DNA from 3 places in the Mesorhizobium sp. M8A.F.Ca.ET.181.01.1.1 genome. Region 2 is predicted to be linked to each of the others. Evidence: riboswitches for the same ligand, from Rfam matches in the RefSeq annotation. Region 2 holds a riboswitch; each other region holds the start of a gene.

Region 1 (5,156 bases), on a different contig from region 2:
CGATGCGTGTCTGGCCCAGACGGTCCACCAGCCTTGATATTTGCGGCGCCACGAAAGCGTTGCCCAGCGCAAAAGTCGCCGAGACCGCGCCGGCCAGCCAGTATTCGCCACGCGTCTGAGACAGCATCGCCACGATGCCGATCGGTGCCATGGCGATCGGCAGGCGCGCCAGGAAGCCGGCGGCCGCAAAGCCTTTGGCTCCGGGGGCGCGAAAGATTTCCGAATAGGGGTTTTGCATGGCGGGTTCCTCGACAAAGGATGAAGCGACAATTACATACGATGCGTATGAATGTCAGATAGTTCATACGTAGCGTATGTCAATTGGCATACGAGGCGTATGTGAATAGGTCCAGAACCATGCACAAACCCCGCAAGGAGATGATTGCCGAGACGCGAGCCAAGCTGATCACGGCGGCCCGCCAGGCTTTCGGCACCATTGGCTACGCCGAAGCGTCGATGGACGATTTCACCGCGTCGGCCGGGCTGACACGCGGTGCCCTCTATCATCATTTCGGCGACAAGAAGGGGCTGCTGCAGGCGGTTATCGCCGAGATCGACGCGGAAATGGCCGCCCGGGTGAATGAGGTCGCGTCGAGGGCGCCGACCCGCTGGCAGCATTTCGTCGACGAATGCACGACCTACATCGAAATGGCGCTGGAGCCGGAAATCCAGCGCATCATGTTCCGGGATGGCCCGGCCGTGCTGGGCGATCCGGCGCAATGGTCGAATGCCAATGCCTGCGTCGGTTCAATGACCGATCATCTGACGGCGCTGCAACAGGAGGGGATGGTGGTGCCGGGCGTCGATCCCGAAACGGCGGCGCGGTTGATCAACGGTGCGAGCAGTCAGGCCGCACAGCGGATCGCCAACTCGAACGATCCCGAAGCGACGTCGAGGAAGGTTGTGGCCGCGTTCAAGCAATTGCTCGAAGGCCTGCTCGAGAAACCGGAAGCACGGCCAAACTGAGCCGCCGTGGCGCTTCCGCCACCGCCCGCAATTGACAATAGCCGGTTTGGGCGCATCCTCCACAGCCACCTCTGGGGGATTCGGGGCATGTGGGATTTCGATATCGGCAGGTCGGTGTCCATCATGATGCGGACCTGGCCTTTCATTGTCTTTCGCATGATCGTCTATTTCGGCATCACACTGGCCTACATCATGGCCACCGGCACCGGTGCCTCGGTCGGCTATGGCGTCGGCCATATCTCCACCGATCCCGACGGACCGTTGTCCTTTGCCCTTTGGGGCGGCGTGGTCGGATTCGGCGTCGTCTCGATCGCTGTCTATTGGCTGCGCGAATACATCCTCTACGTCGTCAAGGCAGGCCATATCGCCGTCATGGTGCATCTGATCGACGGACATGACGTTCCCGACGGCCAGAACCAGATCGCCTACGCGAAAGAGGTTGTGACCGAGCGCTTTGCGAGGCGAACATCCTTTTCGTCGTCGACCAGTTGGTCAAGGGCGCCATCCGCGCCATCACCGGCCTGCTGGGCGGCATCGCGGCCTTCCTGCCCATTCCGGGCCTGAGCGGCCTGGTCTCGTTCCTCAACACGGTGATCCGCCTGTCGCTGACCTATGTCGACGAGATCATTCTCGGTTACAATATCCGCATCAATTCGTCCTCGCCCTTCGAGACGGCGCGGCAAGGCGTGGTGCTCTACGCCCAGAACGGCAAGACCATGGTCAAGAACGCCGTCTGGCTGGCGGTCATCATGTGGGGCGTGTCTTTCGTGATTTTCCTGCTGATGCTGGCTCCGGCAGCCGCCATTCTTTATGTCATGCCCGGGCAACTCGCCGGCTGGGCTTTCGTGCTCGCCATCGTCTTTGCCTGGGCTTTCAAGGCGGCCTTCATCGAGCCATTCGCCATTGCCTGCCTGATGCAGGTCTATTTCAAGACCATCGAGGGCCAGGTGCCCGATGCCGCCTGGGACGCCAGGCTGGCCGAAGCCTCGTCGAAGTTCCGGGAACTCAAGGACAAGGCGCTCTCCACCTTCGGCGGCTCGCGCTGGGACATGGCCGGCGCGACGCGCTGATCGGCGGGGCTGGCGGGCGCACCTGCGACGGTGTCGAGGCGCGCCACCGCCGATTTGAGCGGTGCCTCACCCTGGCCGCAAAACGTCTCGCTCATGATCAGGTCGGGCAGCGGCAGGCGTCGGCCCCAGCCATGCGTTTCGAGGTCCGGTTTCGGCGCGAACTCCGAGACACGACCGACGCAGAGATAGGCGATCGGCGTCACGTGATCGGGGATAGACAGCAGGCTGTTCAGCGCTTGCGCCTCGATGATGCTGACCCAGCCGACGCCAATGCCTTCAGCGCGCGCGGCCAGCCAGAAATTCTGCACCGCGCAGACCGTGCTGTAGAGATCCATTTCCGGGTTGTGCCAGCGCCCCAGCGGCGAGCCTTTCGAGCGCTCGCGGTCGCAGGTGATACAGATGTTGAATGCGCTTTCGCAAATGCCTTCGAGCTTGAGGTTGCGGTAGAGCGCCTGCCGGTCTGCCTCGATTGCCGGCAGTTCTTGCTCGCGCGCGGCAAGGAACAGGTCGCGCACCTTCGCCCGTCGCGCGGCATCGCGGATGACGATGAAATTCCAGGGTTGCATGAAGCCGACCGATGGCGCGTGGTGGGCGGCAAGCAGCAGCCGCGCCAGCACTGCATCGTCGATCGCCTCCGATGTAAAATGGCTGCGGACATCGCGCCGCGTGAACATGGCGCGATAAACCGCGTCACGCGCTATCTGATCAAATCCATCGCCCATTGGAGCGGTCATGGCTTCCGGCATCGCTTGTCCCCTTGCGATTGCAGCAGTTCAAATTCTCAGAGCGAACTTTGCGCGTCCAAGAGGACCCACATCGCTCTGATGTCATCCGCCTGACCATGCGGATGACGATGCCTGCCAGGCCGGTCTTCTGGCTCGGGATCAACCCGCGTCCGGTGCCTTCCCGTCATCGACAGTGGCATTTACCGGCGCGGTCCCCCTTACAGCGTTGGGCACGCCACGGAATTCAACCGTGTTCCCGATTCTCCCGCCGGAGCATTTGCAGCCAAGTGAAATCATTTGGCGTCGCAGAATGCGGCTAAAACAAACAGACCGGCAGGCACCAGGCAGTGGCGGCAACCTTACGCCGAAGCCCCAGCGCCGCCAATCCCCGCAGCGACGCCAATGGACGCAGGCGTGATTTTCCCCAGCGATCAAGCCGCTGCGCATGGCCATTACGGCGCCGGGGCACTAGATAGGGGAGATGGCTACCCGTCTCTACACGCACCCCATCTTTCTCGAACACATCACCCCGCCGGGTCACCCCGAGCGGCCCGACCGCCTGCGCGCCATCGAGCGCGTGCTCGACGACGAAGCTTTTGCCGCGCTCGACCGCGTCGAGGCACCGCAAGGCGACGAGGCGACGATCCTCTATGCGCATCCCGCCGATTTCGTCGCGCGTGTCCGCGCCGCCATCCCCCACGAAGGCATTGCCCACATCGACGCCGACACCACCGCCAGCCCGAAGAGCTGGCAGGCCGCGATCACGGCGATCGGCGCCGCCAACGCCGCCGTCGACGACGTCTTTGCGGGCCGCGCCGACAATGTCTTCGTCGCCGCCCGTCCGCCTGGCCACCATGCCGAAAAGACCACGGCAATGGGCTTCTGCTTCTTCAACACGGCCGCGATCGCTGCCCGCTACGCGCAGAAGAGGCACGGCGCCGAGCGTGTCGCCGTCGTCGACTGGGACGTGCATCACGGCAACGGCACGCAGGATATTTTCTGGGACGATCCGTCGGTGCTCTATTGCTCGACGCACCAGATGCCGTTGTACCCGGGCACCGGGGCGAAGAACGAGACCGGTGCCGGCAACATCGTCAACGCGCCGCTGGCGCCACAGACCGGCAGCGAGGTGTTTCGCGATGCCTTCCTGTCGCGCGTGCTGCCATCGCTCGACAATTTCGCCCCCGACCTGATCATCATTTCGGCCGGCTTCGACGCGCACCACCGCGACCCGCTGGCCGAGATCAATCTGACCGAGGACGATTTCGACTGGGCGACCGGCCAACTGATGCAGCGCGCCGCACGCCACGGCGGCAACCGGCTCGTCAGCCTGCTCGAGGGTGGCTACGATCTGCAAGGATTGGCATTTTCGGTCGCCGCCCATGTCGGGCGACTGATGAAAGGATGAATGATGAGCGGTGAGATCAACGAAGACGTCAAGGCGATGAGCTTCGAACAGGCACTCGACGCGCTGGAGAAGATCGTCGATGATCTGGAGCGCGGCGACGTGCCGCTCGACCAGTCGATCCGGATCTACGAGCGCGGCGAGGCGCTGAAGGCGCATTGCGACCGCTTGCTGAAGGCAGCCGAGGACAAGGTCGAGAAGATCAGGCTGTCGCGCGATGGCAAGCCGGTTGGAACCGAGCCGCTCGACGCGGACTAAGGCGCCCTCGCAGTCTTACCGATTTTTGGACACGATCATGATTGAGGATACAGTTCGTCCCGATTGAAACGGACAAGAGGAGGTTTGGAAACGATGTGCAGAAACATCAAGACCCTGTTCAATTTTGATCCGCCGGCAACCAACGACGAAGTCCGCGACGCGGCACTCCAGTTTGTTCGCAAGCTGAGTGGAACGACGCGGCCGTCGAAACAGAACCAGCATGCGTTCGATCATGCTGTCGAAGCCATCGCGGCATCGGCACGCGAATTGCTTGATTCCCTCGAAACCCACCAGCATCCGCGCAATCGCGAAGAGGTGGCGGCCAAACTAAGAGCAAAGGCCGCGATCCGCTTTGCCTGATGCGGCTGAGGCAGCCACCGAGCGCTGACCAGGAGAGTTCATGAGCTTCTTCCCGGGGAAAGACCCTGAGGCCGGCGATGCCTTCGCCAGCGACCAGATCGAGTTGATGGTCATCCCCAACGCCAAGGATATTGGCGGCTTCGAAGTGCGCCGCGCGTTGCCGACCGCCAAGAGGCGGCTGGTCGGGCCGTTCATCTTCTTCGACCGCATGGGCCCGGCCATCCTGCGCGCCGGCCAGGCGCTCGATGTCCGTCCGCACCCGCATATCGGCCTGTCGACCGTGACCTATCTGTTCGACGGCAAGATCCGGCATCGCGATTCGCTCGGCACCGAAATGGTGATCCAGCCCGGCGACGTGAACCTGATGACCGC
Region 2 (5,156 bases):
CGCCAGCGCGCTGTCGATCATGCTCAACCTCTACATCATGGACCACATCCGCAAGACCGACTTCATGCAGGCCGAATCGCTGCGCATGGCGTGGTCGATGGTTGCCTGGACCTGTGGGCCGACGCTCGGCATCTTTCTTTACGCGCATTTCGGCATCTATGCCGCGCATGGTGCGGTGGCGGTGTTCGCCCTGGCCTTGCTGGCGCTGTTCTGGACCTACCGGCTGGGTGACAACCCGTCGATCCGCCCGGGTAAGACGCGGCCGGCCAATCCGCTCGCCAATATCGGCCGCTTCGTGGCGCAGCCGAGGCTCAGACTCGCCTGGCTGATCGCCTTCGGCCGCTCCTGCTTCTGGACGACGTTCTTCGTCTATGGGCCGCTGTTCATGGTCATCACCGGGCAGGGCGATATCGCCGGCGGCCTGCTGGTCTCGGCCGGCAACGCGCTTTTGTTCATGGCTATCTTCTGGGGCAAGGCAGGAAAGCGCTTTGGCGGCCGGCGCACCATGACGTTTGCCTATTTCGCCATGTCGGCATCGCTGCTGGCCGCCGGCACGATCGGAGCGACAGCACCGTTGCTGACCGGCGCCTTCCTGTTGTGCGGCGCCTTCTTCACCATCGCGCTCGACGCCCTGGGTTCGACCGCCTTCATGCGCTCGGTACGCTCCTATGAGCGGGCGCAGATGGCGGCGGTCTACCGCACCTATCTCGATTTTTCCGAACTGACGCCGCCGCTGGTCTATTCGGTGGTGCTGGCGTTCTTCGGCCTGGGATCGGTGTTCGTCACCCTCAGCCTGCTGGCGGCGTTTTGCGGCTTCATGACCTGGCGCTACCTGCCGAAGTCCCTGTAGGTATGTCGATATTCAGGTGATGCCGGCCTGACCTGAATCTCGACATACCCTCATGTCACCGCCGCATGGCGCTCGCGCACCCAATTGTGGAAGCGGTGCAGATCATATTCCTCGGGCATCAGCACGCCGGCTGTGTGGCGCATCGAGCGCAAGCCCTTCTGGTTGACCTCGCAGATGGCGGCGTCCTCCTCCAGCACCTGTGTGCCAAAGGCGATGATGTTGTCGATATCGGTCTCGGCGAGGGCCTCGGGCGCGAACAGCCACTCCGCGACAAGCTCGGTCTGTTCGGGACCGAGCGGCACCAGGTGCACGGTCCTGACATAGTCGACATGGCCGACGATGAACATCGAGGGCAGGCTGGTGGCATAAGTCTGGCCGGCGCTGCGTTCCGCCGGCTTCAGCCCTGAGAAGACCGGGCCGTGCGTCTGGCCGTCGCGCGACCAGGTCTGGGCGCCTGCGCGCAAGCCGCCGGAAAATTCCGGCGCGTCATTGTCGGCGTGGCGGAGCCATTCGGGATCGTCATGCCGGCTCATCAGGCCGCGGCCATAGATCGGCACCAGCCGCGACAAATCCTTGTGGACGCCCGGACAGTGCAGGCACTCGTTGAAGTTTTCCCAAAAGATCTTCCAGTTGCAGTTCATGACCTTGCGCAGCATATGGCCCGATACCAGCGTTTCGAGCGGCCAGTTGCCGAGGTTGCCGGACGCGGGATCGAAGGAGGATTGCGCCGAGCCGGCGGCATCTTCAGCAAGATTGACGAAGACGAAGCCCCGCCACACCGAGAGCGCGACGCGATAAAGCGGGTGATCGGCCTTGTCGAAGCCGTCAGGCAGTGATTTCGACGGCACGCGCACCAGCTCGCCGCGCAGCGAGTAGGACCAGGCGTGATACGGGCAGGTTATCAGCCGCGCTTTCAGGCGGCCCTCGCTCTCCTGGCAAAGCTGCGAGCCGCGATGGCGGCAGGTGTTGTGGAAGGCGCGCAGCTCACCTGTGTCGTCGCGCAGCACGAGGATGTCCTGCGTGCCGATGCGGAATCGGCGGAAGGCTAGCGGCTGCGCCAGATCGGCCTCGCGGCAGACGAGCAGCCAGTCTCTGTACCAGATGGCGTCGAGATCACGCTTATAGCTCTCCTGGTCCCAATATGCCGATGAGGGCAGCGTCGGCTCGGTACGGGTCAGCCCGTTATAGGGATCGCGCTCGCTGGCATTGGGCTGCATGGCTGGCTTCCTGTGAGGCTTGCCAGCCGACACCCGGCCATGAAGTTTGTCAATCAGGACGGGATGGGAGCGGCTTTGCCGATACGACGCTCCTGCGCTGGCGGCTGTCGGAATTTGGTTTGCCGCGCGCGGCGAATTTCCCTATAGTCACCAACGTCGTCGGTTCCTTTTTGGGAGCCAAGAGGGAATGCGGTGCGGGCGAGGTTTCGCCCAATGCCGTGGCTGCCCCCGCAACTGTGTGCGGTAGTCCTCTCCATATGCCACTGAAGATTTTTCTTCGGGAAGGTGGGGAAGGGCGCTTATCCGCGAGCCAGGAGACCTGCCGGCGGCGAAAAGACTGACTTCTATGCCCTCGGGTGGAGGGCGAAAGGACTGGAAATGACCACTGCTACCGTCTCCCTCGGCGCCTCCGTCTCCTCGCAGTCGCGCTTCATGCAGCTTGCGCTCGCCGCGCTGCTCGGCATTTTCGTTGTCGGCTTTGTCGGCTTCTCGCACATCGATGCGGTCCACAACGCCGCCCACGATTATCGCCACTCGATGGCGTTTCCCTGCCACTAACTGGGATCTGACATCATGAACCTTTTTCGCAACGTCGTGTTCGTCGCGGCGATCGCGGGGCTCGTGGCCGGTGTCGTTCTTGCCTGCATGCAGGCCTACGCGACCGTTCCGCTGATCCTGAAAGCGGAAGTCTACGAACAGGCCGGCGGCGGCCATCACCACGACCATGGCGCGGCACCCGCCACAACCGAAACCGGCGCCGTGAGCACGGCCGCTCCGGCAGGCAATGCCATGAGTTCCGCCGCGCCGGCAGCGGAAGCAGCTGCTCCGGCAGCGGAGGATGAAGGCTGGGCGCCGGCCGACGGCTTAGAGCGTTTCGCCTTCAGCGTGCTTGCCAATATCGTCACCGGCATCGGCTTCGCATTGGTCCTGGTCGCGGTTTCGGAATTCGCAGGCGGCGTCGGCAACTGGCGCCAGGGCGTTTTCTGGGGTCTGGCCGGCTTTGCCGTGTTCACACTGGCGCCTGGCCTCGGCCTGCAGCCGGAGCTGCCTGCAATGCCGGCGGCCGATCTCCTGCCGCGCCAGATCTGGTGGTCGGCAACGGTGGCGGCAACCGCTATCGGCCTTGGCCTGATCGTGTTTCGCAGATCGCTGCCGTTGACCATCCTCGCGGTCTTGCTGATCGTCGCGCCGCACATTGTCGGCGCGCCGCAGCCCGACAGCTTCGAGACACCGATCCCGGAAGGCCTGCACCATCAGTTCGTGGTGGCGGTGACGGTGACAAATCTGGTGTTCTGGCTGGTGCTCGGCGCGGTCGTTGGCGTGGTTCGCGGGCGCTTCACCGGCACGGCGACCAGCCTGCGCGACAGCTTTGCCTGATCTGGGCAAGCTGACCTTCATCATCGGTGGTGCGCGCTCCGGCAAGAGCGCGCACGCAGAAACTCTGGTGGCGGCGTTGCCCTCGCCATGGGCCTATATCGCCACGGCGCAAGCCTATGACGACGAGATGCATGAACGCATCGCGCTGCACCGCTCGCGGCGCGGCGAGGGCTGGTCGACCATCGACGCGCCACTCGACCTTGCCGAAGCCCTGGAGGCGTTGCCGGATGATCAGCCGGTGCTTGTCGACTGCCTGACGCTGTGGCTGACCAATCACATGCTGGCGGATCACGACGTCGAGGCCGCGTGCCGACGGCTGGCGGACGTTCTGTCGCGGCCGCGCGGGCCGTGGTTCGTGGTGTCGAACGAGGTCGGGCAAGGCATCGTGCCCGACAATGCGCTGGGGCGGCGTTTTCGCGACGACGCCGGTCGGCTCAACCAGCGGGTCGCCGCGGTCGCCGATACGGTGCTCCTGATGGTGGCGGGGCTACCGCTCAAGGTGAAATGAAATGACCGAAGACAAGGGCTCCAAAGACCGGGATGAAGAACGCCATCGCGCCAAGATGGCCAAGCGCAAGGCGGTGCAGGACGCCGAGGTCGCGGGCAAGACGATCGAGAAGGGGTTGCTGATCGTCAACACCGGCCCCGGCAAGGGCAAGACCACGGCCGCCTTCGGTCTCGCACTGCGGATGCTCGGCTACGGCAAGCGCGTCGGCGTCGTCCAGTTCATCAAGGGCAAATGGCACACCGGCGAGAAGGACGCTTTCGCCGCCTTCGGCGACCGGATCGTCTGGCATGCGATGGGCGAGGGGTTCACCTGGGAAACGCAGGATCTGAAGCGCGACATCGCGGCCGCCGAAGCCGCCTGGGCCAAGGCCGTGGAATTGATTGGCGACCCCTCGATCAGCCTTGTCGTGCTCGATGAACTCAACATCGCGCTGCGCTACGATTATCTCGATCTCGACAAGGTGGTTGCCGCGCTCAAGGCTCGCCGCGAGGGCCTGCACGTTGTCGTCACCGGTCGCAACGCGAAGCCGGCGCTGGTCGAGGCGGCGGACCTGGTCACCGAGATGGGGCTGACGAAGCACCATTTTTCCGCCGGCGTAAAAGCGCAGCAGGGCATCGAGTTCTAGAACACCAGGATTGCGATCACCGCGATCAGCCCAAACAGGCCAATCAGCAAATAGTCGGCGACACGATAAAGTTGGAGCGCCCGCCGGATGTCGCCGCTGTCGACATCGCGTCGTCCGTCTTCGCCCATGAAGACGTCGTCGACCACGACGCCGCCATAGCTGCGCGGCCCGGCGAGCGCGAGGCCAAGTGCGCCGGCCATGGCCGCTTCCGGCCAGCCGGCATTGGGCGAGCGGTGTTTTTTCGCGTCGCGCCGTACCGCCTGCCAGGCATTGCCGGGGTCGGTGCCCTTGACCAGGAAAGCGGCCAGCACAATCAGCACCGCCGTCAGCCGGGATGCCGGCAGGTTGATCCAATCGTCGAAGCGTGCCGCCGCCCAGCCGAAGGCCTCATGGCGTGGGGTGCGGTGGCCGATCATCGAATCGGCGGTGTTGGCGGCCTTGTAGGCGGCGCCGCCGGCCAGCCCGCCGACACCGGTCCAGAAGGCGGGGGCGACGATGCCGTCGGAGAAATTCTCCGCCAGGCTCTCGATCGCCGCCCGGCAGACGCCGGCGCGGTCCAGCGTTTCGGGATCGCGGCCA
Region 3 (5,156 bases), on a different contig from region 2:
ACGGCGTCTGGTTCGGGCGCATAGGCTGAACATCTGAGGAACCACTGGGAGGAAATCAATGGCCGATGTCAATTTGAGACAAGTGAAGAAGTCCTACGGCAATCTCAACATTCTCCACGGCATCGACCTCGACATCAAATCAGGCGAATTCATCGTCTTCGTCGGCCCGTCGGGCTGCGGCAAGTCGACCTTGCTGCGCTCGATCGCCGGGCTTGAGGAAATCACCTCGGGCGAACTCAAGATCGACGGCCAGGTGGTCAACGACGTGCCGCCATCGAAGCGCGGCATCGCCATGGTGTTCCAGTCCTACGCGCTCTATCCGCACATGACAGTCTACGACAACATGGCCTTCTCGATGAAGATCGGCAAGGAAAGCAAGGCCGAGATCGACAAACGGGTGCGGCAGGCCGCCGAAATCCTGCAGCTGACCAAATATCTCGACCGCCTGCCCAAGGCGATGTCGGGCGGCCAGCGTCAGCGTGTCGCCATCGGCCGCGCCATCGTGCGCAATCCAAAAGTGTTCCTGTTCGACGAACCGCTGTCGAACCTTGACGCGGCACTGCGCGTCGCCACGCGTATCGAGATCGCCAAGCTCAAGGAATCGATGCCCAACACGACCATGATCTATGTCACCCACGACCAGGTCGAGGCGATGACGCTGGCCGACCGCATCGTGGTGCTAAAGGATGGCCACATCGAGCAGGTCGGCACGCCCATGGAGCTCTACAAGAACCCCGGCAACCTATTCGTCGCCCAGTTCATCGGCTCGCCGGCCATGAACATCCTGCCGGCCACGGTCGACAAGACGGGCAATCCGACCATCATCAGCCATGTCGGCGGCCGCAAGGCGACGGTGCCGATCGCGACGCCTGCTTCGGCAAAGGGAGCGGCGGTCAGCTTCGGCGTGCGGCCGGAAGATCTCGCGATCGCCAGTGGTGCGGACTATCTGTTCGAGGGGACGGTCGATTATGTCGAGCAACTCGGCGAGGTTCAGTTGGTCTATATCGACATCGGCCGGGCCGACCTGCCGCTGGTGACCAAGCTGCCGGGCAATGTCGAGATCAAGCGCGGCTCGACGCTGCAGTTGACCGCCAATGCCGGCGACCTTCATATCTTCGATGCGGATGGACGGTCGTTCGCGCTGCACGAAGCGGAAGCAAAAGCCGCCTGAGGCCAGCCATGTCTCGACAACAAAAAAAGAGAGCAGCGGGCTGGCCCGCCGCTCTCTTTTTATACATCACGACGGCTGGTTAGTTGTTGCCGAAGAGATTGCGGTCTGCGCCGTGAGGGGCGGACTTCTGCACGTCGCCGGACGAGTTGAGCAGCTTGTAGATGGGTGAGTCGCTGTTGCGGACCGAACCCGTATGCGACGTATCGACATTGACGGTCGACGATGCAGTGGGCTGATTGGCGCCATTGGAGCCATAGTTGTCACTGCCGGCGAAAGCGCTGCCGGAGAGGGCCAGAACGGCGGCGGCAGCAATGAGGATCTTGTTCATTTCCAATACTCCTAACGTCTTGAATTCCACGAGTGGCGAGCGAGCCCGCCACTCGCAACAGGCGTCAACGGCCGAAGAGGTTGCGATCGCTACCCGGCCGGGCAGGCGCCTCGGTGGCCGGAGCCGACTTGCCGATCGATGCGGTGTTCGCGTTGTCGGTCGACGTGACAGCCGCCTGGTTGGCACCGCTCGAACCGTAGTTGTCGCTGCCGGCAAAGGCGCTGCCGGAGAGGGCCAGGACGGCGGCGGCGGCAATGAGGATCTTGTTCATTTTAGGTACTCCTGAATTTGTGGCATCCACCCCGCGCGGCAGGGTCGCCCCGCCGCAAGCCGGGGATCGGCTGTTAGTTGTTGCCGAAGAGATTGTGGTCGGCGCCCTGGGCAGGCGTCTGAGCAGCCGGCTCCGACTTGCTGGTCGAAGCGGTGTACGAGCTGTCGACAGTGGCAGCGGGGGTGGCGGCGTTCGAACCGTAATGGTCGCTACCAGCGAAGGCGCTGCCGGAAATGGCCAGAAGGGCGGCGGCAGTGAGAACAATCTTTTTCATTTTGGGTACTCCAGTATTTTTCCGTCCGTCTAGCGGCGTGTCTTGGGATTAAAATCGCGTCGTTCGGACCGCCCCGATGTGGGAGAGCACCTCTGCTGTTTCCAATCACGAAGTTGTTCAGCGTGGACCATGACTCTACCACTTGAAATTGTGCCAGTGATTTCCACATCTGTTATTTTCTGTCGTTATATCAATCAGTTAGCTAAAAATGGCACCCCGATCACCAACTGTATCGGAGGCTCGGCGTTCACACCGTCCTGCACGCACCGTCAACAGAAACGAACCGTTCGGTTCGATTTTAGAATCTGCTAATAGTCACTTTTCGAAACTGTTAACCTTTTCGCCCCCGGCAAAGGGGTCGAAAAAACGGTGCCGGCGCGCCTGGCGACAGAAGGCGATTTGATGATGCGACCCCTGTCACGACGTTCCAGCATGCGTGTCGCGCCGCATGGATGCGATGTCGCTTTCATGCCGATGTCGCAAACCCTGCCGTGATTAGATCAGGCATCTCAGGTGCCGCTGCGTGACGACGGAGCGGAGAATTGGGAAGCCGGTCAGATTCCGGCGCTGCCCCCGCAACGGTGGTGGAGTTCAAGTCGCAACGGGAGACCACTGGGCGTAAGCCTGGGAAGGTGTCGCGATGGTCCGTAAGGACGACTCCAGAGCCCGGAAACCAGCCCGAGATGGCTAGAACTCGACTGATCGCGGTGGGCGGTCAAGAGGCGGATGGTGTTTGTCCGGCTTTGCGCCGATCTGCGTCCAGTCCTTCCTCAATCACCACCAGTTCAGTCCTTGAAAATGAGGACAGGACATGGACGCGCGCAACGACATGCTGAGGCTCTTGAACAGCCGCAGACAAGGCTTTTCGCTGGAACAGCCTTTTTACACCGACCCGGACTACTTCAAGCTCGACATGGAGCTGATCTGGTATCGCGACTGGCTGTTCATCGGCCATGATTGCGAATTGCCCAAGCCGGGCAGCTTCATCACCGTGCAGATCGGCGACTATCCTATCGTGCTGGTGCGCGATCAGCAGGGCAAGATCAACGCCTTCCACAATTCCTGCCGCCATCGCGGCAGCCGCGTCTGCAACAGCGACAAGGGCATGGCCGCCAAACTGGTCTGTCCCTATCACCAGTGGACCTATGAGCTGGACGGGCGCCTGCTGTTCGCCCGCCAGATGGCCGAGGGGTTCGACAAGAGCCAGTTCGGGCTGAAGCCGGTCGCCTGCGAAAGCGTCGCCGGCTATGTCTTCATCTGCCTGGCCAAGGAGCCGGCCGACTTCGCGCCGATGCGGGCGATGATCGAGCCCTATCTCAAGCCGCACCGGCTGAGCGAGGCCAAGATCGCCTTCGAGAGCACGATCATCGAGAAGGGCAATTGGAAGCTGGTCTGGGAAAACAACCGCGAATGCTATCATTGCGCGGGCAATCATCCCGAACTGTGCAAGACCTTCCCGGAAGCACCGACCGTGACCGGCGTGCAAGGCGCCGACAGCGATCCGGAGATGCTGGCGCACTGGGCGAAGTGCGAAGCTGTTGGCCTGCCCAGCAAATTCCGCATCGACCCGGCCGGGCAATACCGCGCCACCCGCGCGCCGCTGCTGCGCGACGCCCAGAGCTACACGATGACCGGCAAGCGGGCGGTGAGGAAGGACCTGTCCGACAGCGTTTCGGCCGACCGCATCGGCACGCTGATGCACTATCACTACCCGACGACCTGGAACCACATCCTCGTTGATCATGCCGTCACCTTCCGCGTGCTGCCGGTCAGCGCCACCGAAACGGCAGTGACGACGAAGTGGTTGGTGCACAAGGACGCGGTCGAGGGTGTCGACTACGATCTCGCCGAACTCACCCATGTCTGGACCGAGACCAACGACCAGGACCGCCGGATCGTCGAGGAGAACGCTTTCGGTATCCTGTCGCCGGCCTATGAACCCGGCCCGTATTCGGAGCTGCATGAAGGCGGCGTCATCCAGTTCGTCGACTGGTATGCCCGCTTCATCGGTCCGCGCCTGGCCGAAGGCGGGCGGCCGGCGCTGCGCAGCGTCGCCTAGCGCATGTCACCCAAAAGTGTGCAGCGGTTTTGGGATCACGACATCCGCAAAATGAAAGGTATGCAGGGATGAATGCGATGACCGACCTTGGCCTCTATCGCCATCTCGACCAGATGGCGCCCTGGAACGACAGGCTGCAGGTGCTGGAAGTGACCGGTGTCAGCGACGAGGCGCCCGACGTCAAGACCTTCACCTTCCGGTCCGACAACCAGACCTGGTTCCGCTACAAGCCGGGCCAGTTCGTGACGCTGGAACTGCCGACGCCGGATGGGCCGCTGATGCGCACCTACACGCTGTCGTCGTCGCCGTCGCGGCCGTTCTCGATCGCGGTGACGGTGAAGGCGCAGGCGGGCAGCATCGGCACACGCTGGATGTTCGATCACCTGGCGCCCGGCTCGCACGTCAAGGCCTATGGACCGGGCGGCGACTTTTCACTGCACAGCCATCCGGCGGCGAAATATCTGTTCGTCTCGGCCGGCTCCGGCGTGACGCCGATGATGTCGATGCTGCGCTGGCTGAACGACTGTGCGCCATGGACCGATGTCGGTTTCGTCAACTGCGCGCGGCGCCCGGAAGAAATCATCTTCCGCAAGGAACTCGAACTGCTCGGGGGCCACATGCCTGGCCTGTCGCTCGGCTTCATGATCGAGGAGCGGTCGAGCCGCGAGGGCTGGTACGGCCATATGGGCCGCATCGACGCCATCCGGCTGCCGCTCCTGGCACCCGATTTCCGCGAACGCGAAATCTTCTGCTGTGGGCCCGATCCCTTCATGCGCGCCGTGCGCGGCATGCTCGAAGCCGCCGGCTTCGACATGGCAAAGTACCATCAGGAAAGCTTTGCCGCGCCGACCGTGGACGAAGTCCCGGCACCGTTTGCCGCGCCGGCTGAAGCCGGCGCGGCAATTTCCGTCGAAGCCGCGACGCCGATCCGCTTCGCGCTTTCGGATGTCGACGCCGACTGCGTCGCCGGCCAGACCGTGCTGCAGACCGCGCGCGCCTCGGGCGTGCGGATACCGGCGGCCTGCGAATTCGGCCTGTGCGGAACTTGCAAGG

What was found. A riboswitch is a leader RNA that binds a small molecule or an ion and turns the genes downstream of it on or off. The one in region 2 is predicted to bind cobalamin.
Region 1: another riboswitch for cobalamin. It lies ahead of bluB (5,6-dimethylbenzimidazole synthase); the one in region 2 lies ahead of EN824_RS04390 (CbtB domain-containing protein).
Region 3: another riboswitch for cobalamin. It lies ahead of EN824_RS23025 (aromatic ring-hydroxylating dioxygenase subunit alpha); the one in region 2 lies ahead of EN824_RS04390 (CbtB domain-containing protein).

The regions. Positions count from the first base shown of each region.
Region 1 covers NZ_SRTV01000004.1:487,150-492,305, forward strand. The annotation lists gene EN824_RS18145 (MFS transporter) at 1-238, opposite strand, end outside; gene EN824_RS18150 (TetR/AcrR family transcriptional regulator) at 358-966, shown strand; partial or broken gene EN824_RS18155 (hypothetical protein) at 1,054-2,036, shown strand; partial or broken gene bluB (5,6-dimethylbenzimidazole synthase) at 2,204-2,782, opposite strand; cobalamin riboswitch at 2,882-3,064, opposite strand; gene EN824_RS18165 (histone deacetylase family protein) at 3,243-4,169, shown strand; gene EN824_RS18170 (exodeoxyribonuclease VII small subunit) at 4,173-4,424, shown strand; gene EN824_RS18175 (DUF2277 domain-containing protein) at 4,518-4,784, shown strand; gene EN824_RS18180 (pirin family protein) at 4,825-5,156, shown strand, end outside.
Region 2 covers NZ_SRTV01000001.1:886,859-892,014, forward strand. The annotation lists gene EN824_RS04380 (MFS transporter) at 1-850, shown strand, start outside; gene EN824_RS04385 (aromatic ring-hydroxylating dioxygenase subunit alpha) at 901-2,067, opposite strand; cobalamin riboswitch at 2,211-2,409, shown strand; gene EN824_RS04390 (CbtB domain-containing protein) at 2,446-2,625, shown strand; gene EN824_RS04395 (CbtA family protein) at 2,641-3,444, shown strand; gene cobU (bifunctional adenosylcobinamide kinase/adenosylcobinamide-phosphate guanylyltransferase) at 3,437-3,952, shown strand; gene cobO (cob(I)yrinic acid a,c-diamide adenosyltransferase) at 3,954-4,577, shown strand; gene cbiB (adenosylcobinamide-phosphate synthase CbiB) at 4,574-5,156, opposite strand, start outside.
Region 3 covers NZ_SRTV01000006.1:392,878-398,033, reverse strand. The annotation lists gene EN824_RS23050 (alpha-glucosidase) at 1-29, shown strand, start outside; gene ugpC (sn-glycerol-3-phosphate ABC transporter ATP-binding protein UgpC) at 59-1,171, shown strand; gene EN824_RS23040 (DUF680 domain-containing protein) at 1,251-1,499, opposite strand; gene EN824_RS23035 (DUF680 domain-containing protein) at 1,564-1,770, opposite strand; gene EN824_RS23030 (DUF680 domain-containing protein) at 1,844-2,044, opposite strand; cobalamin riboswitch at 2,539-2,741, shown strand; gene EN824_RS23025 (aromatic ring-hydroxylating dioxygenase subunit alpha) at 2,856-4,103, shown strand; gene EN824_RS23020 (hybrid-cluster NAD(P)-dependent oxidoreductase) at 4,181-5,156, shown strand, end outside.